2 regions of the Arthrobacter gengyunqii genome follow, and region 1 is predicted to be linked to the other one. Evidence: predicted binding sites of a transcription regulator. Region 1 holds the regulator's gene; the other holds the start of a gene.
The links. Region 1 encodes LexA, which represses DNA repair genes until DNA is damaged. Its sites were predicted from a motif close to TCGAACANNTGTTCGA; they were not measured.

Region 1 (15,252 bases):
CTGGGATACATCGGTTCACGCTACGGCAGCCCCTGCGCAGCGTGGCAGCATTCCGAAGACAAAAACTGGTATTAAAGCCTAGTACCAACACGCCTGTCAATCGGATCGTTATCGGATTGAGATGCTGCTCCAGAGTGGGTCTGTACGGTCTCGGTTCTATGACTTCCCTCCACACAGATGCCCTCGGCAACGAAGACACCCACGGCGACAGCCCGGAATCCGAAGAGATCCCCGGAAGGCGCGAGCTCACCCAGGAACGCCGGCAGTCCCGGCGGACCCGCAAACTCCGCATCGGCGCTGTCGCTGTTGCCGGCGGACTGGCCTTTTTTGGCATTGCCGGAGCATCCGTGCAGAACGAGACGCTGCGCGCCAGCCTCGTCAGCCTGACCTCACCCACGGCTGAAGCGGACACCGCCGGCAGCTCTCCGGCCGACGACGACGACGCCTCGGCGGCCGGCGACGCTTCCGATCAGGAGGCGCAGGAGAAGGACGCCGCCGCCGATGAGGCGAAGAAGGCCGAGGAAGCCAATGCCGCGGAGGAAGCCAAGGCAGCTGAGGAAAAGTCAGCGGCGGATGCGCAAGCCGCAGCCGAAGCCAAGGCAGCTGAGGATGCCAAAGCTGCGGAGGCAGCAGCTGCGGAGGCGGCAGCTGCCGCGGAGCAGGCCCGCCTGGCCGCCGAGCAGGAAGCCGCTGCACAGGCAGCTGCTGCAGCCCAGGCAACCGAGGCCCGTGCCGCCGAAGAAGCTGCCGCCGCGGCAGCAGCGTCGGTTCCCATGGATGATCCCGCAGGGGCGAAGGCCTACGCCGCGTCAGCGCTTGCCGGCCACGGATGGGCCGCCTCGGAAATGACCTGCCTCAACACACTGTGGGAGAAGGAATCCAACTGGATGACCAGTGCCACCAATGCCAGCAGCGGAGCCTACGGCATTGTCCAGTCACTGCCCGCTGAGAAGATGGCATCATCGGGACCTGACTACCTCACCAGCTACAAGACCCAGATCAACTGGGGACTGGGATACATCGAATCCCGGTACGGCAGCCCCTGCTCGGCCCTGAACTTCCACTACGCCAACAACTGGTACTAAACCCGGCTAAGCCCCACCCTGGAATCCCTCCGCTTTGGGAATTCCCTCCGGTTCGCAATGACAGGAATTTCCCAGACCGGATAATTTTTCCCAAAGCGGAGGGATTCGGCAGCCAAACCGAGCGCTCGGCCTTGAACTTCCACTGCGCCAGCAACTGGTACCAAACCCGGCTGACTGCCGGCGCCTCCTTCTGCGGTCTGCGGCAGGTACCCTAGGACTGTGAGTTTGACAGTTTCTTCCCGCACATCTTCCCCGACAACTTCTCCCGCTCCGGCGGAGCATCAGGAGCAGCCCCGCACCTACCAGGTGCGGACCTTCGGCTGCCAGATGAATGTCCACGATTCCGAGCGCATCTCCGGGCTGTTGGAAAACGCCGGCTACGTTCCCGCAGCGGGCGAGGACGCCGACGTCGTCGTCTTTAACACCTGCGCGGTGCGTGAGAACGCGGACAACAAGCTGTACGGAAACCTGGGCATGCTGGCCCATGTGAAGGAAACCCGGCCGGGCATGCAGATTGCCGTGGGCGGGTGCCTGGCGCAGAAGGACCGCGACACCATCCAGCGCAAGGCGCCGTGGGTGGACGCCGTGTTCGGCACCCACAACATCGGCTCGCTCCCGGCCCTGCTGGAACGGGCCCGGCACAATGACGAAGCGCAGCTGGAAATCCTGGAATCCCTGGACGTTTTTCCGTCCACGCTGCCCACCAAACGCGACTCGGTCTACGCAGGCTGGGTCTCGATCTCCGTCGGCTGCAACAACACCTGCACGTTCTGCATTGTCCCCTCCCTGCGCGGCAAGGAGCGGGATCGCCGTCCCGGCGAGATTCTCGCCGAGATCCAGGCCCTGGTGGACGACGGCGCCATTGAGGTGACGCTGCTGGGCCAGAACGTCAATTCGTATGGCGTGGAATTCGGGGACCGCGGGGCGTTCGCCAAGCTGCTCCGGGCCTGCGGCTCCATCGAGGGGCTGGAACGGGTGCGCTTCACCAGCCCGCATCCGGCCGCCTTCACCCAGGACGTCATCGACGCCATGGCGGAAACGCCCAACGTCATGCCGCAGCTGCACATGCCGCTGCAGTCCGGCTCCGACAAGGTCCTCAAGGACATGCGCCGGTCCTACCGGTCCAAGAAGTTCCTCGGGATCCTGGACAGCGTCCGTGAGCGCATGCCGCATGCCGCCATCTCCACCGACATCATTGTGGGCTTCCCGGGCGAGACGGAAGAGGACTTCGCCGCAACGCTCGACGTCGTGGAACAGTCCCGCTTCGCCACGGCCTTTACTTTCCAGTACTCCAAGCGTCCCGGCACTCCTGCCGCAGACCTGCCGGACCAGCTGCCCAAGGCAGTGGTCCAGGAACGCTTTGAACGGCTGACCGCTCTCCAGGACCGCATCGCCGCCGAGGAGAACGCCAAGCAGGTGGGCACCACGGTGGAAGTGATGGTGACTGCCGGGTCCGGCCGCAAGTCCGAAGAAACAGGACGCCTCTCGGGCCGCTCCCGTGACCAGCGCCTGGTGCACTTCTCGGTCCCCGAAGGCTGCGAGGTGCCCCGCCCCGGAGACCTCGTCACCGTCCCGGTCACGTCTGCAGCCGCTTTCCACCTCGTGTCCGATCCCGCCACTGCTGCGGACTATTCCCTGCGCCGCTCGCGTGCCGGAGATGCCTGGGACCGTTCGCAGGCGGAATCCTGCGGTGTTCCCGCTGCGGGCACCGCCGGCGGCAAAGCCGGTGTCTCCCTGGGGATGCCCACGCTGCCCCCGCGCTCCTAACGCAGCGGTGCACCTGTGACAACAGCGCAGACCGCACATCCGCGTCCGGTGATTGCCGTCGTCGGCCCCACCGGATCCGGCAAGTCAGACCTGGGCGTTTCGCTGGCCCTAAAACTGGGCGGGGAAGTGATCAATGCTGACGCGATGCAGTTCTACCGCGGAATGGACATCGGCACCGCGAAGATCAGTGGAGAAGAGCGCCGAGGGGTGCCGCACCACCTCCTGGACATCATGGAGGTCACCGAAGAAGCCAGCGTGTCAGCGTTCCAAGCCTCCGCGCGTGCCCTGATCACGGAAATCCAGGACCGGGGCAGGTACCCGATCCTGGTGGGCGGCTCCGGCCTTTATGTCCGCGCGGCGCTCGATGTGCTGGAATTCCCCGGCACCGATCCGGTGGTGCGCGCCGGCCTGGAACGGGAACTGGAGGAGCTGGGCCTCGAGGCCCTGCGCGCCCGGCTGCGCGAGGTGGACCCGGTCTCCGCTGACCGTCTGGGCGACGGCCGCCGGGTGGTGCGCGCCCTGGAAGTCCAGCAGCTGACCGGCCGGCCGTTCAGTTCCTTCATGCCCTCCCGCGAGTACTTTCAGCCGGCCATCCAGCTGGGCCTGAGCGTCGAGCGCCCCGTCCTGCACAGGCGGCTGGCCGCCCGCGTGGACCGGATGGTGGAACAGGGACTGCTGGAGGAAGTGCAAGCCCTGGCGGCCCGCGGGCTGCGCGAGGGGCGTACCGCCGGAAGAGCCCTGGGCTATTCGCAGTTCCTGCGGGTGCTCGACGGCGAATCAAGCGTTGCCGAAGCCGCCGAACAAACGGTGGTGGCCACCCGTCAGTTTGCCCGCCGCCAGCTGACCTGGTTCCGCGCCGACCCGCGCATCACCTGGCTGGACTGGGATGATCCCGAACTGACCGCCAAGGCTGCCGCCGCTATCCTTGAACAGTGAACACAACACTCTCTGCTGCCCTGTCCGCTTCCGGCTTGCCCGCTTCCCTGGCCGGCCTTCCCTTCGCCAAAGGCCACGGCACCGGCAACGATTTTGTCCTGGTGGCCGACCCCGACGGCGGACGCGAGGTCAGCGCCGCTGAAGTGGCTGCAGTGTGCGACCGGCACCGGGGCATCGGAGCCGACGGGTTCATCCGGGCTGTGCGCTCGGAGCACCTGCCCGAAGGCCAGGCACTGTTGCAGAGCGATCCCGCGGCGGAATGGTTCATGGACTACCGCAACGCGGACGGCAGCATCTCCGAGATGTGCGGCAACGGGGTTCGGGTCTTCGTGCACTTCCTGCTGGCCGAAGGGCTGGTAAGCCTGGCCGAAGGGGAAACCCTGGTCATTGGCACCCGTGCCGGGCTCAAAACCGTTGCACGCGTGGACAAGGGGTACGCCGTGGACATGGGCCCCTGGGAGTTCATCCACCCCGACCATGCCGCTGCAAAGGCCATGGACGCCGTCGTCAACGCCGCCGGGCTGGAAGTGCCGCGGCCCGGCCTCTCCGTCAGCATGGGAAACCCGCACACCGTGGTGGCCCTGGCGGAACTGTCCGAGCTGGCGGCCACCAGCCTGGTTGCGGCACCCACCGTGCAGCCCGAGCCGGAGCACGGCACCAACGTGGAATTCGTTGTCCCCGCTGAACCCCTGGTGGAGAACGGCGTTGGACTGCTGACCATGCGCGTCCATGAGCGCGGCGTGGGGGAGACCCTCTCCTGCGGCACGGGAGCCTGCGCCGCCGCCGTCGCCACCCGTTTCTGGGCCGGCCGCGATGCTCCGAACGAGTGGGCTGTCACGGTGCCCGGCGGCGTCGTCGGCGTCCGATTCCTTACCGCTGAAGACGGCCGTGAACACGTGGAGCTCAGCGGCCCCGCGGTCCTGATCGCGCGCGGGACCCTGCTCTAGCCGGCCATAAACCGCCCGCAGGAAGCTGATCCTCAGTCCGGAATAAAGCGCCGCGGGCGGCGGTTCACCCTGTCATGGAATCAAGTACTGACAGATGAGCAGTTAGCTGTCTTCGGGATTTCGGGCAATCTTCAGAACCCGGAACGACTTGGCGGTGCTGTGGCGGGACACCGCGTAGCCGGAACCCAGCTGCTCGGCGATCCACTTCTGCAGCGAATCCGCCCCCAGGTTTTTCTGCACCACAAGCCACGCCGTCCCGTTCGGAGCAAGGCGGGGCAGCCAAAGGAGCAGCAGGGCATGCAGTTCGTCCTTGCCGATGCGGATGGGCGGATTGGACCAGATGGTCTCGAACCGCAGCTCCGGATCGACGTCCTCCGGACGGGAGGCGCTGACATTGTCCAGGCCCAGTGCGGCGGCATTGTCGCGGGTCAGGGCCAGGCACCGTTCGTTGACGTCCACGGCGTAGACGCGGGCTGCGGGGGACTTCAGGGCCATGGTCAGTGCCACCGGCCCCCAGCCGCAGCCAATGTCCAGCAGGTTGCCGGCGGGGGAGGGATCGGGAACTTCGTCCAGGAGGACCACGGTTCCCTTGTCGATGGCGTCGGGGCTGAAGATCCCGCCGGAGGTGGCAAGCGTACGCTCGCGGCCGTCCAGCGTGACATGAAGCGGCCTGCGGACCTCGGGGCCCGAGGGCTGTGAACTGAAGTAATGGTCTGAACCCATAACAAACCAGATTAGTGGGTCTGCGGCAGGCAGCGGAAACCGGATTCAGCGGCGGGAAGATTCCGCCCCCAAATGTCCGTGCACTGACTTACCATGGAGAACACGGCTTATAAGGAGAATATGACGATCAACAATTCCCGTCCTGACACGTCCGGATCCGCCCAGTCCAACACGGAGCTGAGCCCGGAAGACATTCAGGGGGTCATTGACAGAATCCTCGCCAAGGAGAGCGCTGCGGAGGCCAAGGCAGGCGCGCCGGCACCGCGCGGCAGGGCCCAGGCTCTGTCCCGTGAAGACGCGGGGCATTCTGAGCACGACGGCGATCAGGAGGATCTGCGCGAGCGGCACGCACTGCGCCGCGTGGCGGGTCTGTCCACCGAACTCGAGGATGTTACCGAGGTCGAGTACCGGCAGCTGCGCCTGGAACGGGTGGTGCTGGCGGGACTGTGGAGTGAAGGAACGGCGGCCGACGCCGAGAATTCACTGCAGGAACTGGCCGCACTCGCTGAAACGGCGGGGTCCGAGGTTCTGGACGGCGTGATCCAGCGCCGGCTGAAGCCCGATCCGGGCACCTTCCTGGGATCCGGCAAGGCCCAGGAACTCAAGGACATCGTGGCCGCCACCGGCGCTGACACGGTCATCGTGGACAGCGAACTGGCCCCGTCCCAGCGCCGCGGACTGGAAGACATCGTCAAGGTCAAGGTCATTGACCGGACGGCCCTCATCCTGGACATTTTTGCCCAGCACGCCAAGTCCCGCGAGGGCAAGGCCCAGGTGGAACTGGCCCAGCTTGAGTACCTGCTCCCGCGCCTGCGCGGCTGGGGCGAATCCATGTCCCGCCAGGCCGGCGGCCAGGTGGGCAGCGCAAGCGCCGGCATGGGTTCACGTGGTCCCGGTGAAACCAAGATTGAGCTGGACCGGCGGAAAATCCGCACCCGGATGGCGAAACTGCGGCGCGAAATCGCCGGCATGAAACCCGCACGCGAAACCAAGCGGGCCAACCGCCAGCGCAACCAGGTTCCGTCGGTGGCCATCGCCGGATACACCAACGCGGGCAAGTCATCGCTGCTTAACCGCCTCACGGACGCCGGAGTCCTCGTGGAGAACGCCCTGTTCGCCACTCTGGACCCCACCATCCGCAAGGCACAGACCGAAGACGGTATCGGGTACACCCTGGCGGACACCGTCGGGTTTGTCCGGTCCCTGCCGACGCAGCTGGTGGAGGCATTCCGGTCCACGCTGGAAGAAGTGGCAGACGCCGATCTGATCCTGCACGTCGTTGATGCTTCGCACCCGGACCCGGAGGGCCAGATCGCCGCAGTGCGAACCGTGCTGACGGACGTCGATGCCCGCAACATTCCGGAAATCGTTGTCCTGAACAAGGCCGATGCAGCGGATCCGTTTGTCCTGGAACGGCTGCGGCAGAAAGAACGCCGCCATGTTGTGGTCTCCGCCCGGACCGGTGAAGGCATCGAGGAACTCCTGCAAGCCATCTCAGAAGGGATTCCCCGCCCCGCGGTGGACCTGACGTTGATGGTTCCCTACGACCGTGGAGACGTGGTGTCACGGCTGCACAGTCCTGACACCGAGATCCTCTCCGTGGATCACTCTGAAACGGGAACCAAGCTGCACGTCATGGTCCGCGAAGGCCTGGCTGCTGAACTGGAGCCGTTCGTCACCCATGAGTAAAGACACCACCGGCGAAGTCCTGGAACTGCTGGACACCGCCGTTGCAGGCATGGGCGGACAAAACCGCCCCGGCCAGCATGAAATGGCCCGCCAGGTCACCCAGGCCATTGACGAGGGGCAGCACCTGCTGGTTCAGGCCGGCACCGGCACCGGCAAGTCGCTGGCCTATCTGGTGCCGCTGATTCACCATGCGCTGGAGAGCCCCAAGCCCACGCTGGTCTCCACGGCCACGCTGGCTTTGCAGTCCCAGATTGTGGGCCGGGACCTGCCCCGGCTGCTGAAAACCCTCAAGCCCAAGCTGCCGCGGGAAGTGGATGTTGCACTGCTCAAGGGGCGCAGCAACTATGTCTGCCTGCACAAGACCGGCGGGGGATTTCCTGAAGAGGAGGATCCCGCCGGTGCCCTGTTCACGCTCGGGGATGACCACGGCGTGGCCCATCCCTCGCCCGCTCCCACGTCGGCCATGGGCCGCGAAGTGGTGCGGCTGCGCGAGTGGGCGGAGGAAACCGAAACCGGTGACCGTGACGACCTCGTTCCCGGCGTCAGCGACCGGTCCTGGCGGCAGGTTTCAGTGACCTCCATGGAGTGCCTCGGCGCTCAGAAATGTCCGATGGCGGCCGAGTGCTTCAGCGAACGCGCACGCGCCCAGGCTGCGGTGGCCGACGTCGTGATCACCAACCACGCCATGTTGGCGATTGCCGCCTTCGAAGGACTGGCGGTGCTGCCGGACTATGACGTGGTGGTGATCGACGAAGCCCACGAGCTGCAGGACCGCGTCACCGGTGCCGTCACCGGGCAGCTGTCCGGCACGGTGGTGACAGCCGCCGTCGCGGCTGCGCGCAAGCACACCTCCGCCAGCGTGGAGGAGCTAGCCTCCGCGGCACGCGCCTTCGAGCAGTCCCTGGAGGGCGTTCCATCCGGGCTGCTGGCCAGCGGGCTGAACGAAGAGCAGGAACAGGCGGTGGGCCGCATTCGCGAGGCCTGCCGTGTGGCACTCTCGGACTCCAAGCCTGAACCCGGAGAAACGGCCGACGGCGGACGCCAGACAGCACGCTCCCGGCTCATGGCGGTCCTCACCATCTGCGAGCGGCTCATCTCCGCTCCGTCGGCCGGCGAAGTGATCTGGGCATCCCGCCCCAGCTCCTTCTCGCCGTCGGGCGGTTTTTCACCGCCCGACGAGACCGCACCGGCCACCTTGAATGTTGCCCCCCTGTCGGTGGCCGGACGCCTTCGCGAGGGATTGTTCGACGGGCACACCGTGGTCCTGACCTCGGCCACCCTGGCCATCGGCTCCGAATTTGGCCCGGTGGCCGGTGCCTTGGGCCTGCTCGGTCCCGGTGCTCCGTCCTGGACTGGAACCGACGTCGGAAGCCCCTTCGACTATCCGCGCCAGGGCGTCCTGTACGTGGCGAAGGACCTGCCCAAGCCGGAGCGCGGCACCTCCGAAGCCCAGCTGGATGAGATTGAAGCGCTGCTCAAGGCATCAAACGGCGGGGCACTGGGCTTGTTTTCCTCGCGCCGGGCCGCTGAAGACGCCGCCGATGCCATGCGGAGCCGGGTTGACTTCCCGATCCTGTGCCAGGGGGAGTCCTCCATGTCCTCCCTCGTGAAGCAGTTCTCCGAGGAACCGGACACCTGTCTCTTTGGCACAATGTCCCTCTGGCAGGGCGTGGACGTTCCCGGTGCCGCCTGCCGGCTTGTGCTGATCGACCGCATTCCGTTTCCACGCCCGGACGATCCGTTGATGACGGCACGCACCCGCGCAGTGGCCAAGGCCGGAGGCAACGGCTTCATGTCCGTTGCTGCGACCCATGCTGCCGTTCGGCTGGCCCAGGGTGCCGGGCGGCTCATCCGTGCCGCGGGGGACCGCGGGGTGGTTGCCGTTCTGGACTCCCGGCTGGCGACAGCCCGCTACGGCGGTTTCCTGCGGGCCGCGCTGCCGCCGTTCTGGTCCACCACTGACCGCACAGTGGTTCTCTCGGTGCTGGGTCGTCTCGCTGAACAGTCCGAGGAGGAAGAGCGTTCGAACGGTAAGCAGCGTTCGCGGAAGTAGGGGCGCAACCCTGCCCGTAGGCCTCGAATGGGTGGGCTGGAAAACGCAGAGGTCCAGTCGCCGTCGGTTCAGATTGCCGCGGCGGCCGGACCTGACGGCGCCAACGGGTACGGCTCCTGCTCGCCGCCGTTGACGACCACGCAGGGGGCTTCGGGTACTTCCTGCCACGCGCCGTGCAGGTCCCCCCAGGGCTCGGAGACCACCAGCCGGGAGTCGTTCGAGAGTTTATTGAGCAGCGCATTCGCCGGGTACAGGGCTTGGAGGGCGAAATGTCCCTGCTGGTGAAAAGGGACCGCGACTTGCCCTCGCTGGAGTAGCGGAACGCCGAGATCGTGTCTCCGTCGGTGCCTGCGACCGTCATCTGGAGGGGTAGGGAACGTCATCCAACCGGATGGGGGAACCTGAATAGGCTAGCCATCGACACATGTCGTCTCCTGGCGCCGGAGTTCCTCACCGCGACGCAGCCGGTCCACCCAACGGTCCCCGGAACCGTCCCAACGCCAGGCGACCGCACAACGAGGATAAGTTCTACGCGTACAGGCTGCCTTTTGCCACCCGGCCTGCGCCGCCGGGCGGACCTTCGCTACAGCGAACGCATGACTGAAACAACCTTGCCCATGATCACGGCGTGATCGCCAACGATCGGCTCGTACCGGGTGTTCTGGGGCAGCAGCCATGTGTGGCCGTTACGCTGGCGGAAGGTTTTGACCGTAGCCTCGTCGTCGAGCAGGGCAGCCACTATGTCGCCGTTCTCCGCCGTAGGCTGGCGGCGGACAACCACCCAGTCGCCGTCGCAGATGGCCGCATCCACCATGGAGTCGCCGGAGACCTTCAGCATGAAGAGGTCTCCGTGTCCCACCAGCTGGCGGGGCAGCGGCATGATGTCCTCGACAACCTGTTCCGCGAGGATGGGACCGCCGGCAGCGATGCGGCCAACCAGGGGCACCATGGCGGTGTCAACGGAAGTGGCAAGCTCGGTTACCGATGCCAGTGCCGGGGCAGGCTCTGCTCCCTCGTCCTGCCGGACAGTGCTGCCGCCCGCAGCCGCGGAGACGGCTGGACCGTTGCCGGCCGCGTGGTTGCGGGCGGTCCCGGAGCCGGGACGTCCCGAGTCGCCTTCTCCGGCACCGGAGGTTCCGTCGCGCAGCATCAGGGGAATGAGGATCTCCATGGCGCGCGGGCGCTTCGGATCACGCCGGATGTAGCCAAGCTTTTCCAGCTGCATGAGCTGGTGGGTCACGCTGGACAGGCTGGCCAATCCCACGGTGTCACCGATTTCGCGCATGGTGGGCGGGTAGCCGTTGGTGCTCACGGACCGCTGAATCATTTCCAGGACGGTCTTCTGCCTCGGAGTAAGCCCCTTGGCACGCGCACGGGTGCCTGCGGCAGCTGGTTTGTTGGTGCTGTCTTCGGAAGCAGTCCTGCGGGCCACGTCGGGTTCCCTTCGGGTCAGCTGGTCCCGGCGGTGCCGGGGCTGGGCGGTAAACATCTGATCAGGTGAATGCCGGGACGGTACTGGCTGCGAAAGCCGTTCCGGCGGTTATGTCAGAGGCAGCTGATTCAGTGGTCCTGTTGAACCGCTCCGATGCCTGGACTCCGGGGGTCGATCCGACAGAACCGTTTAGTGGCTCCCTCTTGTCCTCAACGTTAATCGAGCGGAGCAGGGTTTTCAAACATTTGTTCGAGCGAGTCTCGACTTTATTAGTAAATAGGTGCTAGAAATAGGTCAGCAGGAATCGAACATACTTTCGACCTCCGTCCTTCGTAAGGGTCGGGGTCGGTCGATTAGCTTCCAATCGTTCGAACATCGTTTCGGGTATTTGCCCGTGACATCGAACCGGAAAGGTGTTGCAATGACAACCCAAACAGTCCCGCCCGCCCAGAAAGCTTCATCGCTCGACTCAAGCACGCTCGACTCAAGCACGCTCCTCCAGGCGCGTGTTCCAGCGCAAAGCGCAGTCCACGGTGCAACCCAGGACACTGCTTCGGCCCCCAATGCCCCAGCTGCCCGGACGGGTTCTCCGCTGCAGGCAGAGTCTCCGGTGCCGGTGAAGCCGCAAGCACTGCGACTGACGCGCCGGGGTCGGCTGGTTTTCATAGGTGTGCCGCTGATGCTGGCCGCCGCCGCGGCGCTCACTGTGCTGGGCTTCTTTACCGCTCCCGCCATGGCTTCCAATGGGGGGCCGGAGGTGACCCAAACGGTGCAGGTCAGCGTTGCTGCGGGAGACTCCCTGTGGGGTCTGGCGCATGAGTTCGCCCCGGATCGTGACCCCCGGGACGTCATGGACGACATCATGGAACTCAACAACCTGACGGATCCCCGACTCGCTGTCGGCGCCCAGCTGTACATTCCCATCGAACGCTGACATCCCCGCGTTTGTCCGCTGAAACAGCGATGACCGCAGCAGGTCCAGCAGCTGCAACAAGCAACAACTGCAACAACAACAACACTGCGTAACAAGACGGACCAGCCAGTGCGGATTCTTCCCGCTCAGCGTTCGAGACTTAAGCTGTACAGGTGACTGAACAGCTGGCGAGACTGAACCGACTTCCCCTGCGCGATGACCTCCGCGGCCTGACGCCTTACGGCGCGCCGCAGCTGGACGTGCCCATCCTGCTCAACGTCAACGAGAACACGCATGGATTGCCCGTGTCGGTGCGCGAGGCGATCGCAGCATCCGTGGAGCAGGCCGTGGCTGGCCTGAACCGCTACCCGGACCGTGAATTCACCGAACTGCGGGAGCGCCTTGCTGCCTACCTCGGCCACGGCCTCACGGCCGAAAACATCTGGGCAGGCAACGGTTCCAATGAGGTCCTGCAGCAGATCCTCCAGGCCTTCGGTGGCCCGGGGCGCACAGCCATGAGCTTTCCTCCCACCTATTCCATGTATCCGCTGCTCGCCAGCGGAACCGGCACCCGCTACGTCACGGGAACCCGGGACTCCGACTTCGGGCTCACTGCGGAGGCGGCCGCGGAGCAGGTTCGCGCCCAGGCACCGAACATCGTCTTCCTTTGCACTCCGAACAATCCCACGGGCACGGCGCTCTCCCTTGATGTCATCGAGGCGGTCTATGACGCGGGAGCCGCCTCGCAGGCCATTGTGATCGTGGATGAGGCCTACGGCGAGTTCTTCCATGCCGGCACGCCCAGCGCGCTGCAACTGCTGCCCGGACGCGAACGCCTGATCGTTTCAAGGACCATGAGCAAAGCCTTCGCGCTCGCCGGAGCGCGGGTTGGCTATCTGGCCGCCGCCCCCGAGGTCACTGACGCCCTGCGTCTGGTCCGGCTGCCGTACCACCTTTCTGCCATCACGCAGGCTACGGCCAATGCAGCACTGGAACACGCGGACGCTCTGCTCGCCAACGTGGAAGCCATTAAGGTTCAACGCGACCGCATCGTCTCCGAACTGCTGGCCCTGGGCCTGAAGCCGGCCGCCTCTGATGCTAACTTCGTCTTCTTTGGCGGGCTGGAGAATCCCCGCGCTGTCTGGGAAGGCCTGCTCGAGGCAGGTGTGCTGGTGCGCGACGTCGGCATTCCCGGACATTTGCGTGTCACCGCAGGCACGGAACCCGAGACCGGAGCCTTCCTCGCGCGGCTGCGGGAGCTGCTGGCAGGCGGCGTCCGGTAATCGGGCGCCCGCCACCGCGTCGCCCCCGTCGCCCCTGCCTGCGCACACCGGGCCGGGCCGTCATTGGCAGCCACTAAACTGATAGCAGAGACCACCTTCTTTCAAAGGAAAACCATGACTGTGGAGACCACCACCGGCCGCACGGCCCGCCTCGAACGGGTCACCAGCGAATCGTCAGTGGTTGTGGAGCTGGACCTGGACGGAAGCGGCCAGTCCAATATCAGCACTTCGGTGCCGTTCTACGACCACATGCTGACGGCCCTGGCCAAGCACTCCCTGATGGATCTCACGGTCCAGGCAACCGGTGACACCCATATCGACGTCCACCACACCGTCGAGGACATTGCCATCAGCATCGGCGAGGCGCTGAAGACGGCGCTGGGTAACAAGGCAGGCATCCGGCGCTTCGGCGAGGCCACCGTTCCGCTTGATGAGGCGCTGGCCAACGCGGTCGTGGATATTTCCGGCAGGCCCTACCTCGTGCACACGGGTGAACCTGCAGGCCAGGAGTACCACCTGATCGGCGGGCACTTCACCGGCTCGCTTACCCGCCACGTCTTCGAAGCGATCACGTTGCACGCCCAGATCTGCCTGCACATGACCGTCCTCGGAGGACGGGACCCGCACCACATCGTGGAAGCCCAGTTCAAGGCTTTCGCCCGGGCACTGCGTGCTGCCGTGGAACCGGATCCCCGCGTCGACGGCATCCCGTCCACCAAGGGAGCCCTATGAGCCGCAACGTGACAGTCCTGGACTACGGCTCCGGGAACATCCGATCCGCCGTCCGCGCACTGGAACACGTCGGAGCCAACGTCACCCTGAGCTCCAAATCCACGGATGTCCTGAACGCCGACGGGCTGCTGGTGCCCGGCGTTGGCGCGTTCGCCGCGGTCATGCAGGGCCTGAAAGAGGTTGACGCGCTGCGCCTGATCGGCCGCCGCATTGCCGGCGGACGTCCCGTGATGGGGATCTGCGTGGGCCTCCAGGTCCTGTTCGACGAGGGCGTGGAGCACGGCGTGCGGACTCCGGGAATGGGGGAGTGGCCCGGAGTCGTGGAGCGTTTGGACGCCGAAGTGGTGCCGCACATGGGCTGGAACACCGTGCAGCCGCCTGAAGGCTCCAAGCTGTTCGCAGGCATTGAGGACGAACGGTTCTATTTTGTGCACAGCTACGGCGTGCAGAAATGGGACTTCGACGTTACCCAGCCCGCCATGCGCGCACCCGCTGTCACCTGGGCCGAGCACGGGAGCCGCTTCATCGCGGCCGTGGAGAACGGTCCGCTGACGGCTACGCAGTTCCATCCTGAAAAGTCCGGTGACGCCGGTGCGGCGCTGCTGGAAAACTGGCTGAAGACGCTGGGTTAGGGCTATGTGGAGCGTCATCTTGATGGGCCTGGCCGGAATTCTGAGCGGCGGCGCCATTTCCTTCCGCCGACAGGGCATGTCCAAAATCATCACCGTTAGTTTTTGGGTCCTTGCGGGAATGTCCCTGCTCGGCGCCTACCTCTTGATCGACAGCAGCGTCTGACCCTCCGCCGCTGCCGGAATTCCCACGGAAAGCAGAACCATGTCACTTGTTGAAACACCCGTCCTTGAGCTCCTGCCCGCCGTGGACGTAGCCGACGGCCAGGCCGTCCGCCTGGTCCAGGGTGAGGCCGGGAGCGAAACCAGCTACGGCGACCCGCTCGATGCAGCTATGGCCTGGCAGAACGACGGCGCCGCCTGGGTCCATCTGGTGGACCTGGACGCTGCCTTCGGCCGCGGTTCCAACCTGCCGCTGCTCAAGCGCGTGGTGGACCAGCTGGACATCAAGGTGGAGCTGTCCGGCGGCATCCGCGACGACGCCTCCCTGGACATGGCCCTGGAACTGGGAGCCAGCCGGGTCAACCTCGGCACGGCCGCCCTGGAAAACCCGGAATGGACGGCCAGCGCGATTGCCCGCTACGGCGAGGCGATCGCCGTCGGCCTCGATGTCCGCGGCACCACCCTGGCCGCCCGCGGCTGGACCAAGGAAGGCGGGGACCTCTGGGAGGTCCTGGCCCGCCTGGAAGACGCCGGCTGCCCGCGCTATGTGGTCACCGACGTCACCAAGGACGGAACCCTGCGCGGACCCAACCTCGAGCTGCTGCGCGAGGTGCTGCAGCGCACCGACCGTCCCGTGGTCGCCTCCGGCGGCATCTCGTCCCTGGATGACCTGGCCGCTCTGCGCGAACTTGTTCCGCTCGGCCTCGAGGGCACGATCGTGGGCAAGGCCCTTTACGCCGGGGCCTTCACCCTGCCGCAGGCCTTCGACGTCGCCGGCCACCCGGAGCGCTAGGATCCATGGCTGAACGCGCCCTTCCCGGCCACATTGCCGCCGCCCTTGCCGGGGCAGGCGGCCCGGCCGACTCCGCCGGCCAGTCCTGGGCCGGCCGGGACCTGTCCG
Region 2 (15,252 bases), 810 kb from region 1:
AGCCGGTCTGCCACCCACCGTAAAGGCACCGTGCCGCTGCCCGTGTGGCTGGCCGCCGTCGCGGTCATCCTGGTGGCAGTAAACCTGCGGCCGGGCGCGACGTCAGTGGGGCCGGTCCTCGCGGAGATCCAGTCGGGTCTCGGCATGGGATCGGTCCAGGCCGGGATTCTGACCGCGTTGCCCGGCTTCACTTTTGCCGTGGTGGGAGCGCTGGCCGTGATGGTCTCGCGCAGGGCAGGCATCGCGTGGACCATCGCCCTGGGACTGGGCGTGGTGGCCGCCGGTCTGCTGATCCGCTCCGTCGTGGCCTCTCCGGTGCTGTTCATGATCCTGACGGTGCTCGCCTTCGCCGGCATGGCGATGGGCAATATCCTGGTGCCCGCCTTCATCAAGACCCACGGCGGAACCCGGACGGCCCTGTTGAATTCGGTGTACGGCACCACTCTCGCCGTGGGTGCCACACTTCCCCTGCTGGTTGCTGCGCCGCTGGCGGGATGGGACTCCGGAGGCTGGCAGCTGAGTCTGAGGGTATGGGGGCTGGCGGCACTGGCGGCGTTTGTTCCCTGGATCCTGGTCTCGGTGCGGAGCCGCAGGGCAGTTGTGCAGACTGATGCCGGTGCGGGGCCAACGGAGCGGCTGCGGATCACATCTTCCCGGACAGCCGTGGCGCTGTGCGTGTATTTCGGCGTGCAGTCCATGCACGCCTACGTCCAGTTTGGCTGGGTACCGCAGATATACCGGGATGCCGGGTTGGAACAGGGGCATGCCGGGCTGATGGCAGCCATCATTGCTTCGCTGGGGATAGCGGGCGGGCTGATCATGCCGGCACTGGTGGCGAGGGCACCGGGGCTGCATTTCTACATAGCCGGACTGGCAACAGCCGTGGCGGCAGGCTACCTGGGCCTGTTGCTGGCTCCCGCAACGATGCCCTGGATGTGGGCCCTGCTGCTCGGGATCGGCGGGTTTGCGTTTCCCACGGCTCTGGCCTTGATCACCGCGCGTTCACGCGACCCCCGGGTGACTGCCGAGCTGTCGGGCTTTTGCCAGCCCGTGGGCTATCTGCTGGCCGCTGTGGGGCCGTTTGCCATCGGCGCCCTGCACGAGGCCACCGGCAGTTGGACTGTTCCTCTGGTCATTCTCATTGCGTCGGCAGCGGTCATGGCGGCCGCCGGGATCATTGCTGCGGCTCCGCGCTTTGTGGACGATCAGTTGAGGCGGCGTCCGGCCTAACCCGGTGTCCGGCCAGTCCTGTGTGACCCGGGCCCGACCGGTCAGCGGTCGCCGCGCAGTCTGTCGATTTCCCGGCGGTCCTTCTTTGTGGGACGTCCGGCGCCCCGGTCCCGCAGCGGCACTCCCAGCACGGGGCCAACCGGCCGGGGCGGGGTGTGGTCGGTGAAGCAGTGGGAGGCGGCCTCCGCACCCACCCGCTTGGCGATGAGCTGGCGGACTTCCAGGATCCGTTCGTAGCCCGGCTGGCGAACCCTGATGGTGTCTCCGGGCTGGACCGGCTGGGCAGCCTTGGCCGGGTTGCCGTTCAGCCGCACATGGCCGGCACGGCAGGCAGCGGTGGCTGCAGACCTGGTCTTGTAAGCCCTGACGGCCCACAGCCAAGCGTCCACACGGACTGATTTCGAGGTGCTGGCGGGAATGCTCATGGGGATACCGATTCTACTGTGTGTCCCGCGGAGGCAGGGAGGTGTCCCGGAGCCGGGCCGCGTCCTCTTGGGCGTTTAGCTGTTCCGGCGAGGGGATTGTCCCGGGAATGGAGGTGCGCACCGGCCGTGGTCCCGCCGCCGAGGCCAGCATCCGCCGGACCTCCGCCGGCGTGTACGCATCAGGGGAGCCCCGGTGCGCCATGGCGTGGCAATTGGGGCACATCGGCACCAGATCGGCCACCGGATCCAGCACGTAGTCCGGGCTGATGGCCGACGGCGGAACAATGTGGTGCACCTGGATGAAGGACGCTCCCGCCGGTCCGTACATCTGCTCCATCGACAGGCCGCACGCGGCACAGGATGTGCCGTGGAAAGCCACGCACCGCTGCACGCCGTCGGGGTCGTGTTCGCAGCGGTTCACCGCCACTTCGCGCAGGGTGTCCTGGGGAAGGCTTCCCGGCAGCGGAATGGTGGGGTCCACAGCCCCCAGCCAGTCCTCGGGAACGGGCCGGGACCGCAGGTAGGACGTCCATGCGGCACGCAGCTGCCCTTCTGCGGCGGGCGGAACAACGGTTCCCGTACTGCGCACGGCGTTCCAATTCAGGTCCGGAACACTCTCCTGCAGCACTTCCGCCGGGAGGGCATCTCCCGGTGGCAGCAGCAGGTCAAAAACGACTCCTGCCAGCAGCCCCAACCGGGCCGGCAGCGCCGCGCCCGGTTGGGGCGCGGCGGCCACCACCCCGTGGCCCAGCAGCCCGCGGCCGTGCCGGCCCTGGGCGAACAGCCACACGTCGGTGCCGCGCGCCATCTGCTGTCCGCGTCCCACCCGCCAGCGGATCCCGAAGAGTCCCGTGCGGTCCACCGTCGCCGCAGCCATGGCATAGTCTGCGCGGCCGGGTCCGGCACCAAACGCAGTGGCCGGATTCCAGCCCAGCACGACGGCGGCCATGTGTTCTCCTTACCCGTTACGGATTGCGGTCCGGTTCGCTCAAAAAGTTCCCTAGTTAATGCGCGCTTCGCGGCCTTCCCATTCCGAGGACCGCAGTTCATTCTTGCGGATTTTCCCGGTGGATGTCTTGGGCAGATCGATAATGAACTCCACGCTGCCCGGAGCCTTGTAGGAAGCAATCTGGGATTTGACGTGCTTCAGCAGGTCCGCTTCGGTCACGTCCCGGCCCGGGACCAGCACCACAAAAGCCTTGGGCCGCTCACCCCATCGTTCGTCGGGGATGCCGATCACGGCGACGTCGGCTACTGCCGGGTGGCTGGCCAAAGCCTGCTCCACTTCGATGGTGGAAATGTTTTCGCCGCCGGACACCACCACGTCCTTGGAACGATCCAGCAGCTGGACGTAACCGTCCGGATGCATGACCCCCAGGTCTCCGGTGTGGAACCAGCCGCCGAAGAACGCTGTTGCCGTCCCCTCGTCGTCGCGGTAGTAGCCCTTCATGACAGAGTTCCCGCGCATCACAATCTCGCCCATTTCGACGCCGTCGGCTGCCACGTCCGCCAGCCCGCCGTCGTCGGCCGGCAGGTCACGGACCACGCGCAGGCGTTCGGACGTCAGCATGCCCACGCCCTGGCGCGCCATGTTCTTGGCCAGCGCGTCCGCGTCCAGATCCGCCCAGACGGCCTGCGGCTCGCATACCGCGTACGGCCCGTAGGACTCGGTGAGGCCGTAGACATGCACCACTTTGGCCTGCAGCTGATGGATTTTATTGATGATGGTGGGGCTCGGGGGAGCCCCCGCGGTGACGATGGTCAGCGGGTGCTCCAGTGAATGGGCTTCCTCAGCGGTGGCAATGGCGCTCAGGACGGTGGGGGCGCCGGCGAGATGGTCGATCCCATGGGTGTCGATCAACCGCCAGATCTCCGGCCCGCGGACGGCGCGCAGGCACACGTGGGTGCCCGAAGCGGCGGTCAGCGCCCAGGTGGTGCACCAGCCGTTGCAGTGGAACATCGGCAGCGTCCACAGGTAGGTGGTGTCTGAGTCGAAGCCCTGGTGGTGGACCTCGCCGAGCGAGTTCAGGTACGCCCCGCGGTGGGTGTACATCACGCCCTTGGGCCGGCCGGTGGTGCCGGAGGTGTAATTCAGGCTGATGACGGTGTTTTCGTCTGCGACCTCCCAGGGGAGCGGAGTGTCGGTTCCGCGGGCCAGGAAGTCGGAGTACGACGTCGTTCCCTCCACGGTGTCGGAGGTTCCGTCCTGCAGGGGGAAGGAGAAGGCTTCGGCCACGGTTTCCAGTTCCGGGGAGCCCAGGCCGCGCAGCAGTTCCGGGTCGCCGAAGAGCAGTGTGGCTCCGGAATGGTTGCAGATGTAGGCGACTTCCGGCGGAGAGAGCCGGGTGTTCAGCGGAACAATGACGCCGCCGGCCAGAGGGACGGCGTAATGGGCGATCAGCAGTTCTGCGGAATTGGTGCCGAGGAAAGCCGCGCGGCCGCTCTCCTCCAGGCCGGATGCCCGTAACGCATGAGCAGTGCGGGTCACCGCTGCGGCCAGCTCCCGGTAGGTCAGGGTCCGGTCTCCGTCGATGACGGCCGTCTTTTCCGGGTGTACCTGTGCTGCGCGTTCCAGGAAGCGCAGGGGCGTTAAAGCGGTGTCCAAGCCGGGCATTGTTCTCCTTTAGTGCAGGTGGATGGCCACCTACGCTACAGGGTTTATGAGGCTTGGGTCACATCCTATGTTGCTGGTGCCGGCTGAACGGGGCGGCGAGCCTGCCCGGCCGGCCTGTCACTGCGCTGACGCGGGCGCCCGCTTCAGCGTGACTGGTACGTGAGGCAGTCTGCCGACTCGGCTCCGGGGCCGACTCTGACGTCATGGGCAGTGCACATGAGGTGGTCATTGTGTCGGCATTCGCTGCGCAGGCACGCTCCGACGGAGGCCAAAACCTTGGGGAGGCCACCGGTCTCGGTGGTGTCGATGAAGGTGGAGCAGCTGGCGTGGTCGGGAGTTCCACCCACCGTGATGGCATAAGCGGTGCAGCCATCGTGGTTGTAATCGCAGCTGTCTACGGAGCAATCGCTGACGGGCGCTACATGATCAGTCATGGTTCCTCCAAGAGGGGTAATGTCTGCCGAATTTCGAACGTACCACCGTTGGCTGCAGATAATTAGGACGAATTTGTTGGACGTATTTGGTGCTGTTCCGTGCCCGTATCAAGGGTTTTGGTGCTGCAGAGCAGGGTGTCAGAGGGTGCCTGTGGGGCGAGAGGAGAGCTGTCGGAGGGGGGCGGCACCCGAACGGTGGATGTGCCCCGCTTGTCGGAGAAATACGGAGAAATACGGAGAAATCCCGGGCAGTCCGGGCATGCGTCCAAAGGGGGAGGTGGCTCGGCAGCAGGTATACCGCTCCGCGAACAGGTAGTTGGTGCTGAAAGTGGGGTATTTGAAGGGCCTCAAAAGGGGGCGTTCTGGGCCTTTTGGGGCTGTTTCCGGGACGGAAATGTCAGTGGCGGGTGAAAGGCTGAAGACATGGATCAGAACGGATCTTCTCGACGCGGCAGCGGTTGTGATTTCCCCGGTGCCGGTACCGGGCGAGCTGTCGGGTCGAGCCTGTCGGTTTACGAGGCCAAGCCCGGCATTGCCCCGAGGGATCCCGGTATTGCCCATAGCGATTCCGCACAGACACCAGACCTCGGCCCGTCGTTCAGGGACGGGTTTACCGGGTCGTTGAGTTTGCAGGGGGCTGAGTCCCTGACCCAGGACGAAGCCGGTGTGGTGCTGTCCCGGTTGGATGCTTTGGTGCGCTGGGCTCAAGCTCAGCAGGCAAAAGTCCTGCACCGGATGGAGACCGTCTTCCGCGATGACCTCCTCCAAGACATCGGTAGGGAGGATCCGGGACTGACGTTCAGTCTTGCTGCGGAGGAAGCTGCCGCGATCCTGTGCCTGCCTACCAACACCGCGAAGATGCTGATGAGCGACGCCGGACAGCTGTGCTCCACCCACACGGCAACCCTGGCCGGCCTGGAAGCGGGCACCCTCAGTTACGGGCATGTCCAAACCGTGCTGGACCAGTCCCAAAACGTCCCCGAGGCTGAGCTGGCCGGCTTTGAAAAGGACCTGCTGGCGGTTGCTGCCGCGGGTCAGACGTCGTCCCAGTTCCGGGTGAAGGCCCGCCGGATGCGGGAAAAGACATATCCGGAAACCATCAGCGTCCGGCACAAGACAGCGTTTGAGCGGCGCCGGGTCTGTTTGGCACCGGACGAGGACGGCATGTCGTGGTTGTCGGCCTTGTTGCCGGCGGCCCGTGCCCAGCTGATCTACACGCAGCTGACCACAGCCGCGCGGGGTGAACAGTCTGCCGGGGACCCGCGGCGGGTGGATGAGTTGCGGGCGGACATCCTCGCGGACCTGCTCGAGGGTGGGGATGACGGTGGAGAAGCTGATGTGGATGCCAGGAGCGGGAGGGAGGGCAGCGGTACAGCCGGGCCCAGCGGACCTAGCGATGGCCCCGCCAACGGCGACCTGGTCCGCGATGATAAACCCGACGGCCGGAACACCCACGAAAGCCGCACCAAGGACACCAAGGCCAGGGCTCGCACCGAAATCCTGGTCCTGATCACCGCGGAAACCCTCTTCGGAGCTGATGAACAGCCGGCGGAACTGCACGGGTACGGGCCCATCAGCCCGGAGACGGCCCGCAGGCTCGCCCGGCAGGCAGCCCACTGGACACCGGTCGAACGTCACCCGGGCACCGACGAGATTATGCGGGTCGGCCGGCGACGGAAAGTTCCTGCCGGGCTGCAGCGCTGGCTCCGTGCCCGCGACGGAACCTGCCGGTTTCCCGGATGCCGGACCAATGCCGTCATTTCCGAGATCGACCACACCAAACCCTGGTCCCACGGCGGCACCACGGACCACGACAACCTCGAACACCTCTGCCGGCGGCACCACATGTTCAAAACCCGGGGGTTCTGGAAAGCACGACAACGCTCACCGGGAATCATCGAGTGGACGTCACCGGGAGGCCGAACTTACCGCACCGACCCGCACCTCACCTTGGTCCCGGGACCTGCAGCAAGGAACCCAGCTGCGCCCGACAATCCAGTTGCACTCGAAATGTCCGGCTGGAGCTCCGTCGGCGAGGCCCGGAATGATTACGGCGACAATCCGCCACCCTTCTAAGATTCCGTCCGCTCTTCTAACCTGTGTGAGCTGCCGGGACGGAGCTGAGCTAGCCCAAGCCCTCGAGTTTCGCCTGCGCCTTCTCCACCGCACGCCGTGCAGCGCGTGCGGTTCGGCGGGCGCCGTCGCGCTCCCGTTCCAAGGTGCCGGCACGGCGGTCCGTGGCAGCCACTTCACGTTCAAGTTCGCGGATACGGTCCCGCAGGTCGTCAATTTCATCAGTCAGTCCGTCGCGGCGGTTCGCGACGGCGTCGACTTCGGCCTGTGCGGTACGCAGCGCTTCCTCGGCCTGCTCAGCTTCCCGTTCGGCTTCCGTCAATAACGTTTGCGCCGCGCGGCGTGCCCGCGCAGCCGCAGCAGTGGCAGCAGATTTCTCTTTGGCTGACTGATTTCCGCTGTCACCGGATCCCGTGCGGACCTTGGCAGCGGGTTTGCGCCGCTGGCCGCCGCTGGCCGACAGCGCCTGGACTGAGTCCGGATCCGCTACGGATCCGTCCACGTTGACGGGATCCCAACCATTGGCTTCCAACGTGCGCACCAGTTGGCCGCTGGCCGCAGCCGCTGCTGCAGCGGCATCCGTCATGGCCGCCCACAAGGTCTGTTCCACCTCGGCACCCACCGCCGCGCTGACCGGACGACCAAGTTCCTCAGCGAGGCTGCGGGCCTCCCGGGCCGCAGAACGCAGCAACCGCTGACGCTCGCCGCTCAGTCGCCGCAGCTGCTGCTGGTCCATGTCATCTTGGGCTTCACGCAAAACAGCACCCAGCTCAAGGACTTCAGAGATCAGCTCAGGCCGATGCAGGGCCAACATGTTGACCAGCCATGCACCCGCGGACGGCTTGGGCAGCGCCCGAATGGCTTTGCCCAGCTCCTTGTTCCCGGCTTTGGTCGCTTCTGCAGCCCGTTTGTTTCGGTCTGCGGTGAAGGCATCGGGCATCAGCGCGTACAGCTCCGCTACGGCCTGGGCCACGTCCGGCATGCCACTTCACCCATTTCATTGCGTCCAAGGATTGGTTCATTCAATCCAAACACGTCTGGTGCGGAAGCCGTGTGTGCGTTGTGCCGGGTCGGTGCCTGTCCGGTTACAACAGCTGGTCCAGCCGGCCCCACAGCACAATTCCAGCCATCACCAGCAGGATAGCCGGAAGTACAGCGGATTGCTGTTGGCCCCTCCTCAAGTGCATCAGCACTGCCAGAGCCATCAGCACCGCCAACCCGCCCGCGGCTACGGCTGTCAGAAGGGGAGACCACCCAAGCATTCCGGGAACCAGGACAAGGAGGCCGGCGACAAGTTCCAATGCGCCGAGAGCCCGGATGGCCGCAAGGGGATAGCCGTCCGTCCACGGCAGTCTCCTCAGCCGTGGGGCAGGGCTCACCAGACGAAGCCCTCCGATTCCCACGAACATGAGGGCCAGGACTATCTGCAGGATCCAGAGAAAAACGGACATAGGCGTGGCGGTGTTCCTTTGGCGCAGGACGGCAGGACAGCAGGACGGCTGGACGGGATCGGCGGACGCTCAAGTCAAGCACGGTTTGGGCGCCATAACGAGGGTCATGAGTCCGGCGCGGGCACTCCGATAGCGATCGCCGGGGACACCCTCAATTACCGGCGTAGGTCGGAGGCAACCGAGGTGCTGGAGCGGACAATGAATTCGGTCGGATAGAACCGCTGGATCCAGTCGGCTTCCACGGGTTTCTGCGCCAGGAGGGACAGCACCGCAGCGACGGCGGCCGCCCCCTGGCCCTTCGGATCCTGGCCGATGGTGGTCAGGCCGAAAACCTCACCCAGTTCATGGCCGTCAATCCCGATAACGGACAAGTCCTCGGGAACCCGCAGTCCCAAGCCCCCGGCCGCAAGGATGGTGCCGATGGCCAGCTCATCTGAGGCGCAAAAAATGCCTGTGGGAGGGTTCTCGGGGGCGGCGAGGAGAGTCTTCGCAGCCTTCACGCCGCTGGCGACTGAAAAGTCGGGGCTGTTGATGTGCCGGCACTCCAACCCAGCCCGTCCCATGGCCCGTTCATAGCCGTCCCGGCGGGTGCTGCCCAGCCGGAAGTCCCGCTCGAGTTCTTCGCCGCCGCCGATATGGGCAATACGCGTATGGCCCAGCGAGATCAGATGATCGGTTGCCAGCATGGAAATGCTGGCTTCATCCACGCGGATGGTGTGGGTCCCGGGCAGCGGGCCGCCGATGGCGACAATGGGCTTGCCCACAGCATGCAGCTGGGCGAGTTCCTCGTCCGTGAGCTTCAACGCCACCGCTATGACGGCGTCGAGCCTCTTGCGACGCAGCATTTCCGTCAGCACACTCTCGCGGTGACCCGGACCATCGCTGGTGTTGTACAGCGTGAGGTCGTAGCCGGCGTCGATGAGTGCAGCAGCAGCACCTTCGAGGACCTGGGAGAAATACCACCGGCCCACGGTGGGCATGACAATTCCAATGTTGCGGCTCCGCCCCGAGGCCAACGACGACGCGTTGTAGGACAGGACGTAGCCCAGCTCATCGGCGGCCGCTTGAACCCTGCGGCGCGTGGACTCGGACACCTTCCCGTTGCCGCTGAGGGTGCGCGAAACCGTCGCTGATGAGACGCCGGCACGGGCGGCCACATCTTTGATGCCTGCCACGGTTTCTCCTCGGTTGGGCTGCTGCGGGGGCGGAGGGCCGGCAGCTAAACGGTTCTGCGGCACCGGGCCAGGCCCGGTGCCGCAGGAATTAGCTTAGCCGGAGCCAGACGGCGTGGTTGGGTGCCAGGATTCCTCCGGGGGCAGCCCCCGCTTCGCTGGTCACCAGCACCTCGCCCGCGGGAAGGTCCACCGGATGGTTGCCCATGTTGAGCACCACCAGCACGTTGCCGTTGAGGAAGGCAACGACCGAGTCGCCGTCGACGTCCGGCCACCACGCGAGCGAACCGGCGCCGAGGGCATACTCCCTGCGAACGGCAAGCGCGCTGCGGTACAGATTCAGCGTTGACGCCGGGTCCTCGCGCTGGACGTCCCGGGCCAGTGATGCCCAGTCGGCAGGCTGGGGCAGCCAGGCAGAGCCGGTGCTGCTGAAGCCGAAGCTGTCAGTCGACGCGTGCCACGGCAGGGGAACGCGGCAGCCGTCGCGGCCCAGGCGCGCACCGCCGGTGCGGTGGTAGCTGGGGTCCTGGCGGTAATCGTGGGGCATGGTGGTGTGGTCCGGAAGACCCAGTTCTTCACCCTGGTACAAATAGACGCCGCCGGGCAGCGCCAGCATCAGCAGCGTCGCGGCGCGGGCACGGGACAGCCCCAGTTCATAGTTGGGCTGCGGGTCCTCCGGACCCAGTCCGTCTCCGGGACGCTCCTGGTGGCCTTCGATGCCGAAGCGCGTGGCATGGCGGACGACGTCGTGGTTGGACAGCACCCACGTGGTGGGCGCACCGACTTTGTCGAAGGCCTCCAGCGAGGAGCCGACGACGTGGCGCACGGCGCCGGCGTGCCAGTCATGGTTCAGGTAAGCGAAGTTGAAGGTCTGGTGCATCTCATCGGGGCGGACCCAGTCGGACAGGCGGTCCAGCGGATCGATGGTGGCCTCGGCGCACAGGACGCGTTCGCCGTCGTACTCCTCCAGCAGTTTGCGCCAGGACCGGAAGATGTCGTGGACCTCAGGCTGGCCGAACATCGGAGCCTCGTGTCCCGGGAAACCGTCCGATGAGCAGCCGTCAGCACGGCCGCCCCAGTCCGGAAGGCCGGACTTCTTGATCAGGGCATGGGCAACGTCCACGCGGAAACCGCCGACGCCGCGGTCCAGCCAGAAGCGCAGCACGCGCTCAAACTCGGCACGGACCGCAGGATTGTCCCAGTTGAAGTCCGGCTGGGTGGAATCGAAGAGGTGCAGGTACCACTGGCCGGGAGTTCCGTCGGTGTTGTTGGTGCGGGTCCAGGCCGATCCGCCAAAGTGGGACTGCCAGTTGTTGGGCGGAGCGTCACCGTTTTCGCCGGCACCGTCGCGGAAGATGAACATGTCACGCTCAGGAGAATTCTCCGGAGCGGCCAGGGCAGCCTGGAAGAGTGCATGTTCGTTGGAGCAGTGGTTGGGCACGAGGTCAACAATGATCCGGATGCCGTGGCCGGAGGCCTCGGTGACGAGGGCATCAAAATCGTCCAGCGTTCCGAACAGGGGATCGACGGAGCAGTAGTCGGCGACGTCGTAGCCTGCGTCATTCTGCGGCGACTTGAAGAACGGCGAAAGCCACAGCGCGTCAATGTCCAGTTCGGCCAGGGACGCCATCTCCGCCGTAATGCCGGGAAGATCGCCAATGCCGTCACCGCTGAGATCGCGGAAGGAGCGCGGATAGACCTGGTAGATCACTGACGAGCGCCACCACTGGCGGTCGCGCTCGCTGGAGGCAGCGTGAAGGGGAATGAGGGCGGGGGAGGCGTCAGGGCCAGGGCTGGAGATAACGTCGCTGAGCATGGGTGCCATCCTAGGGGGCTTCCAACCATAAATGAAAACGCTTACACCGCACCGTTCCAGTGCTAAGACTGCTGATAATTCCGGGCCTGCTCCATGGAAGCGGCGCGGGAGCCGCACCCGGTTGGTCCTCGTTCTGTGACGTAGATCTGTGATTGGACGCACAACGTGTACGCGCTTACACTTTCTCCATGCTTAGGTCCCGACGGAGACTCTCCGTTTGCTCCTGACCCTTGCGCTGCGAGAGCACAGGGAGGGCTCGGGTGCTGCCTGAGAAAGCCGGACACCATTGAAAACTAGGAGAGGTACACCAATGAAGGTGCACACCACGGGAACGACGGCGTTTGGCCGCCGTTCCTTCGCTCTCGGGGCCGTTTCGGTCACCGCTGCCCTTGTCCTCAGTGCCTGCGGCGGCAGTGACGCCGCCGAAAGCACGGACTCCACCGATCTGGCCAGCGCCGGCGCCACCACCCTCACCATGTGGGTTGACGCGGAGCGTTCCCCGGCCCTGACCGATGTCACTGCCCAGTTCAAGGAAGACACCGGCATTGAGATCAAGCTGGTGACCAAGGACTTCGAGCAGGTCTCGGACGACTTCATCACCCAGGTTCCCACCGGCAAGGGCCCGGACCTGATCGTGGGCCCGCACGACTGGCTGGGCAAGTTCGTCCAGAACGGCGTGATTGCGCCGATCGAGCTGGGCGACAAGGCGGCAGACTTCCAGGAATCCTCCGTCGCAGCGATGACGTATGAGGGCAGCACCTACGGCGTTCCCTACTCCATCGAAAACATTGGCCTGCTGCGCAACGCCGACCTGGTTCCCGAACCGGCAACCACCATGGACGAAGTCATCGCCAACGGCAAGGCTGCCGTCGAAAAGGGTGCCGAGTTCCCGTTCCTGGTGGGCATGGACCCCAAGCAGGGCGACCCGTACCACCTGTACCCGTTCCAGACTTCCATGGGCGTACCCGTCTTCGGAACTGACGAGACCGGCGGCTACGACGCCTCCAAGCTGGAGCTGGGCAACGAAAACGGTGCTGCCTTCGCCGCCAAGGTGAAGGAATGGGGCGAGGGCGGAGCAGGCATCCTGAACTCCAACATCACCGCAGACATCGCCAAGGAAAAGTTCAACGCCGGGGCCTCCCCGTACTTCCTGACCGGCCCGTGGAACGTGCCGCTGGCCCAGGAAGCCGGCATCAACGTCGTCGTCGACCCGCTTCCCACCACCGGTGACCAGCCCGCCCAGCCCTTCATCGGCGTCAACGGCTTCTTCATCAGCTCCAAGAGCCAGAACTCCCTGGCCGCCACTGAGTTTGCCCTGAACTACCTCACCACCGAGGCTGTCCAGGACGCCATGTTCGAAGGCGGCGGACGTCCGCCCGCCCTGACCGCATCGTTCGACAAAGCAGCCGAAGACCCGATCGTCGAAGCCTTCGGCAAGATCGGCGCCGACGGCGTCCCCATGCCGGCCATCCCGGAAATGGGCGCCGTCTGGGCTGACTGGGGCGGCACCGAACTCGCCCTGATCAAGGGCCAGGGCGATCCCGCAGAATCCTGGGCAAAGATGGTCAGCAACGTCGAAGCCAAGATCGCCAAGTAGTCCGGCATCAGCCGTACCTGAGATAGACACGTCCGCCGGCGCATACGCCGGCGGACAAGGTATCCGGGCCGGGACGCCGCCCAGTTTCTGAGCGGTGTCCCGGCCCGAACCGGTTCAAGGAGAACCCCGATGGTTGACCAGCTGGACACCCCTGTCCGCTCCCGCACTCCCGCAGCGCACAAGAAACCCCGCCGCAGCCCCGATTCAACAGCAGGCCTGCTCGCTAAAATCCTGCTCCTGGGCCTGACGGATGCGTTTGCCGTATACGTCCTTATGGCCCTGTTCATGAGTGAGAAATGGCTCATTCTTGCCGTTGCCGCCGCCGTAACGGTGCTCATCAACTGGATCTACCTGCGGCGCGGGGGTCTCCCGGCCAAGTATCTGGCCCCCGGCGTCCTGTTCCTGCTGATCTTCCAGGTCTTTGTGGTGGTGTACAGCGGCTACGTGGCGTTCACCAACTACGGCGACGGGCACAACAGCACCAAGGCTGATGCGATTTCCTCCATTTCCATGAGCGCGCAGAAACGCGTTCCGGATTCTCCTGCCTATCAGGTGTCCGTGGTGGAAAAGGATGACGTCCTGTCCTTGCTGGTCACCGATCCCGACGGCGGCGTGCGCATCGGCACCACCGGAGAACCGCTGGAGGACGTCGAAGACGCCCAAATGGGCGGCGCCGGCAAAGCCGTGGGCGCCGACGGCTACCGGACCCTGAACTTTAACGAACTGCTGTCCGTCCAGCAGGACATCACCGCCATCAAGGTTCCGCTTTCGGAAGACCTCGATGACGGCATCCTGCAGACCGCCGACGGTTCCAACGCCTACGTCTTCAAGCCGGTCCTGGTTTACGACGAGGCGGCTGACACCTTCACGGACACCGAGACCGGCGTGGTCTACGCCGCCGGCGGTGAAGGCTCCTATGTCTCGGACAACGGCGAACGCCTGGCCACCGGCTGGAAGGTGGGCGTGGGCTTCGACAACTTCAAGACGGCCTTCACCGATCCTGACCTGCGCGGCCCGCTGGTCAGCGTCATCCTCTGGACCTTCACCTTTGCCCTGGGATCGGTGCTGCTGTGCTTCGGACTGGGTCTGTTCCTGGCACTGACGTTCAACCACCCGAACCTGCGCGGCAAGAAGATCTACCGCACCATCATGATTCTGCCTTACGCGTTCCCTGCGTTCCTGGCCGGACTGGTGTGGTCCGGAATGCTCAACCAGGAATTCGGCTTCATCAACGAAGCACTCTTCGGCGGGGCGGACATTCCTTGGCTGACCGACCCGTGGCTGGCCAAGTTCAGCGTGCTGCTCGTGAACACCTGGCTGGGCTTCCCCTACATGTTCCTGGTCTGCACCGGAGCCCTGCAGTCCCTGCCGGAGGACGTCAATGAAGCAGCACGCATGGACGGTGCTTCGGCCTGGCGGATCTTCCGTTCCATCAAGCTGCCGCTGCTGCTGGTTTCCACCGCTCCGCTGCTGATCTCGACCTTTGCCTTCAACTTCAACAACTTCAACGTGATCTTCATGCTCACCGGCGGCGGGCCGCGGTTCTCCGACACCAACATGGACATCGGCGCCACGGATTTGCTGATCACCCTGGTCTACAAGGTGGCGTTCGGGCAGGGCTCAGGGCGTGACTATGGCCTGGCCAGCGCGTTGGCGGTCATCATCTTCATCATCGTTGCAGTCATCTCAGCGGTCAGCTTCCGGCAGACCAAGGCGCTGGAGGAAGTGAACTCATGAGTAATTCGACTCTGACCCCGGCAGGCAAGGGCGCCGCGGAACGCACCGCAGGCACCGTCACGGCTGCCCAGCCGCGCAAAAGCTTTGGACACTGGTTCCGTGACAAGGGCTGGCGCCACCTGGTGGGCGTGGTCATGGGCGTATTTGCCCTCTTCCCCCTGGCCTACGTGCTCTCAGCCGCACTGAGCCCCACGGGAACGCTGGTCTCGGCCAACGGCCTGTTCACCACCATCGCGTTCGACAACTTCATCGACCTGTTCTCGGATCCGCAGAAGCCCTTCGCCAAGTGGTTCATGAACACGCTCATCGTCGGGCTGATTACCAGCGCGGGGACCGTCTTCCTCGGCGCCCTGGCCGCTTACTCGTTCTCCCGGATGCGGTTCACCGGCCGCCGGTTCGGGCTGATGAGCCTGATGCTTCTGCAGATGTTCCCGCAGATGCTCGGCGTCGTGGCGATTTTCCTGCTGCTCAGCGGGATCTCCGACGTCGTGCCCTGGCTGGGCCTGGGCAGCCAGACCGGCCTGATCATGGTCTACCTTGGCGGAGCGCTGGGCGTGAACACCTATCTGATGTACGGGTTCTTCAATACTGTGCCGAAGTCCCTGGATGAGGCGGCGCGCATCGACGGCGCCAGCCACGTCCAGATCTTCTTCACGATCATCCTGCGGCTGGTCACTCCCATTCTGGCCATCGTGGGACTGCT

Region 2: MUG94_RS02365 (HNH endonuclease signature motif containing protein) is a predicted target of LexA. The motif match lies at 5,008-5,023, and genes of this name have one in related genera.

The regions. Positions count from the first base shown of each region.
Region 1 is NZ_CP095461.1:1,292,884-1,308,135, forward strand. Features, by position in the region: gene MUG94_RS05870 (coiled-coil domain-containing protein) at 1-75, shown strand, start outside; gene MUG94_RS05875 (aggregation-promoting factor C-terminal-like domain-containing protein) at 159-1,085, shown strand; gene miaB (tRNA (N6-isopentenyl adenosine(37)-C2)-methylthiotransferase MiaB) at 1,305-2,852, shown strand; gene miaA (tRNA (adenosine(37)-N6)-dimethylallyltransferase MiaA) at 2,868-3,788, shown strand; gene dapF (diaminopimelate epimerase) at 3,785-4,735, shown strand; gene MUG94_RS05895 (class I SAM-dependent methyltransferase) at 4,838-5,458, opposite strand; gene hflX (GTPase HflX) at 5,579-7,147, shown strand; gene MUG94_RS05905 (ATP-dependent DNA helicase) at 7,140-9,200, shown strand; gene MUG94_RS17200 (hypothetical protein) at 9,269-9,403, opposite strand; gene lexA (transcriptional repressor LexA) at 9,784-10,527, opposite strand; gene MUG94_RS05915 (LysM peptidoglycan-binding domain-containing protein) at 11,054-11,566, shown strand; gene MUG94_RS05920 (histidinol-phosphate transaminase) at 11,719-12,828, shown strand; gene hisB (imidazoleglycerol-phosphate dehydratase HisB) at 12,943-13,560, shown strand; gene hisH (imidazole glycerol phosphate synthase subunit HisH) at 13,557-14,192, shown strand; gene MUG94_RS05935 (hypothetical protein) at 14,197-14,355, shown strand; gene priA (bifunctional 1-(5-phosphoribosyl)-5-((5-phosphoribosylamino)methylideneamino)imidazole-4-carboxamide isomerase/phosphoribosylanthranilate isomerase PriA) at 14,395-15,144, shown strand; gene MUG94_RS05945 (SseB family protein) at 15,150-15,252, shown strand, end outside.
Region 2 is NZ_CP095461.1:486,714-501,965, forward strand. Features, by position in the region: gene MUG94_RS02340 (MFS transporter) at 1-1,230, shown strand, start outside; gene MUG94_RS02345 (RNA-binding S4 domain-containing protein) at 1,272-1,655, opposite strand; gene MUG94_RS02350 (HNH endonuclease) at 1,669-2,604, opposite strand; gene MUG94_RS02355 (AMP-binding protein) at 2,656-4,269, opposite strand; gene MUG94_RS02360 (DUF1540 domain-containing protein) at 4,413-4,703, opposite strand; gene MUG94_RS02365 (HNH endonuclease signature motif containing protein) at 5,127-6,779, shown strand; gene MUG94_RS02370 (hypothetical protein) at 6,829-7,749, opposite strand; gene MUG94_RS02375 (DoxX family protein) at 7,862-8,227, opposite strand; gene MUG94_RS02380 (LacI family DNA-binding transcriptional regulator) at 8,383-9,402, opposite strand; gene MUG94_RS02385 (glycoside hydrolase family 13 protein) at 9,491-11,215, opposite strand; gene MUG94_RS02390 (sugar ABC transporter substrate-binding protein) at 11,526-12,812, shown strand; gene MUG94_RS02395 (ABC transporter permease subunit) at 12,942-14,549, shown strand; gene MUG94_RS02400 (sugar ABC transporter permease) at 14,546-15,252, shown strand, end outside.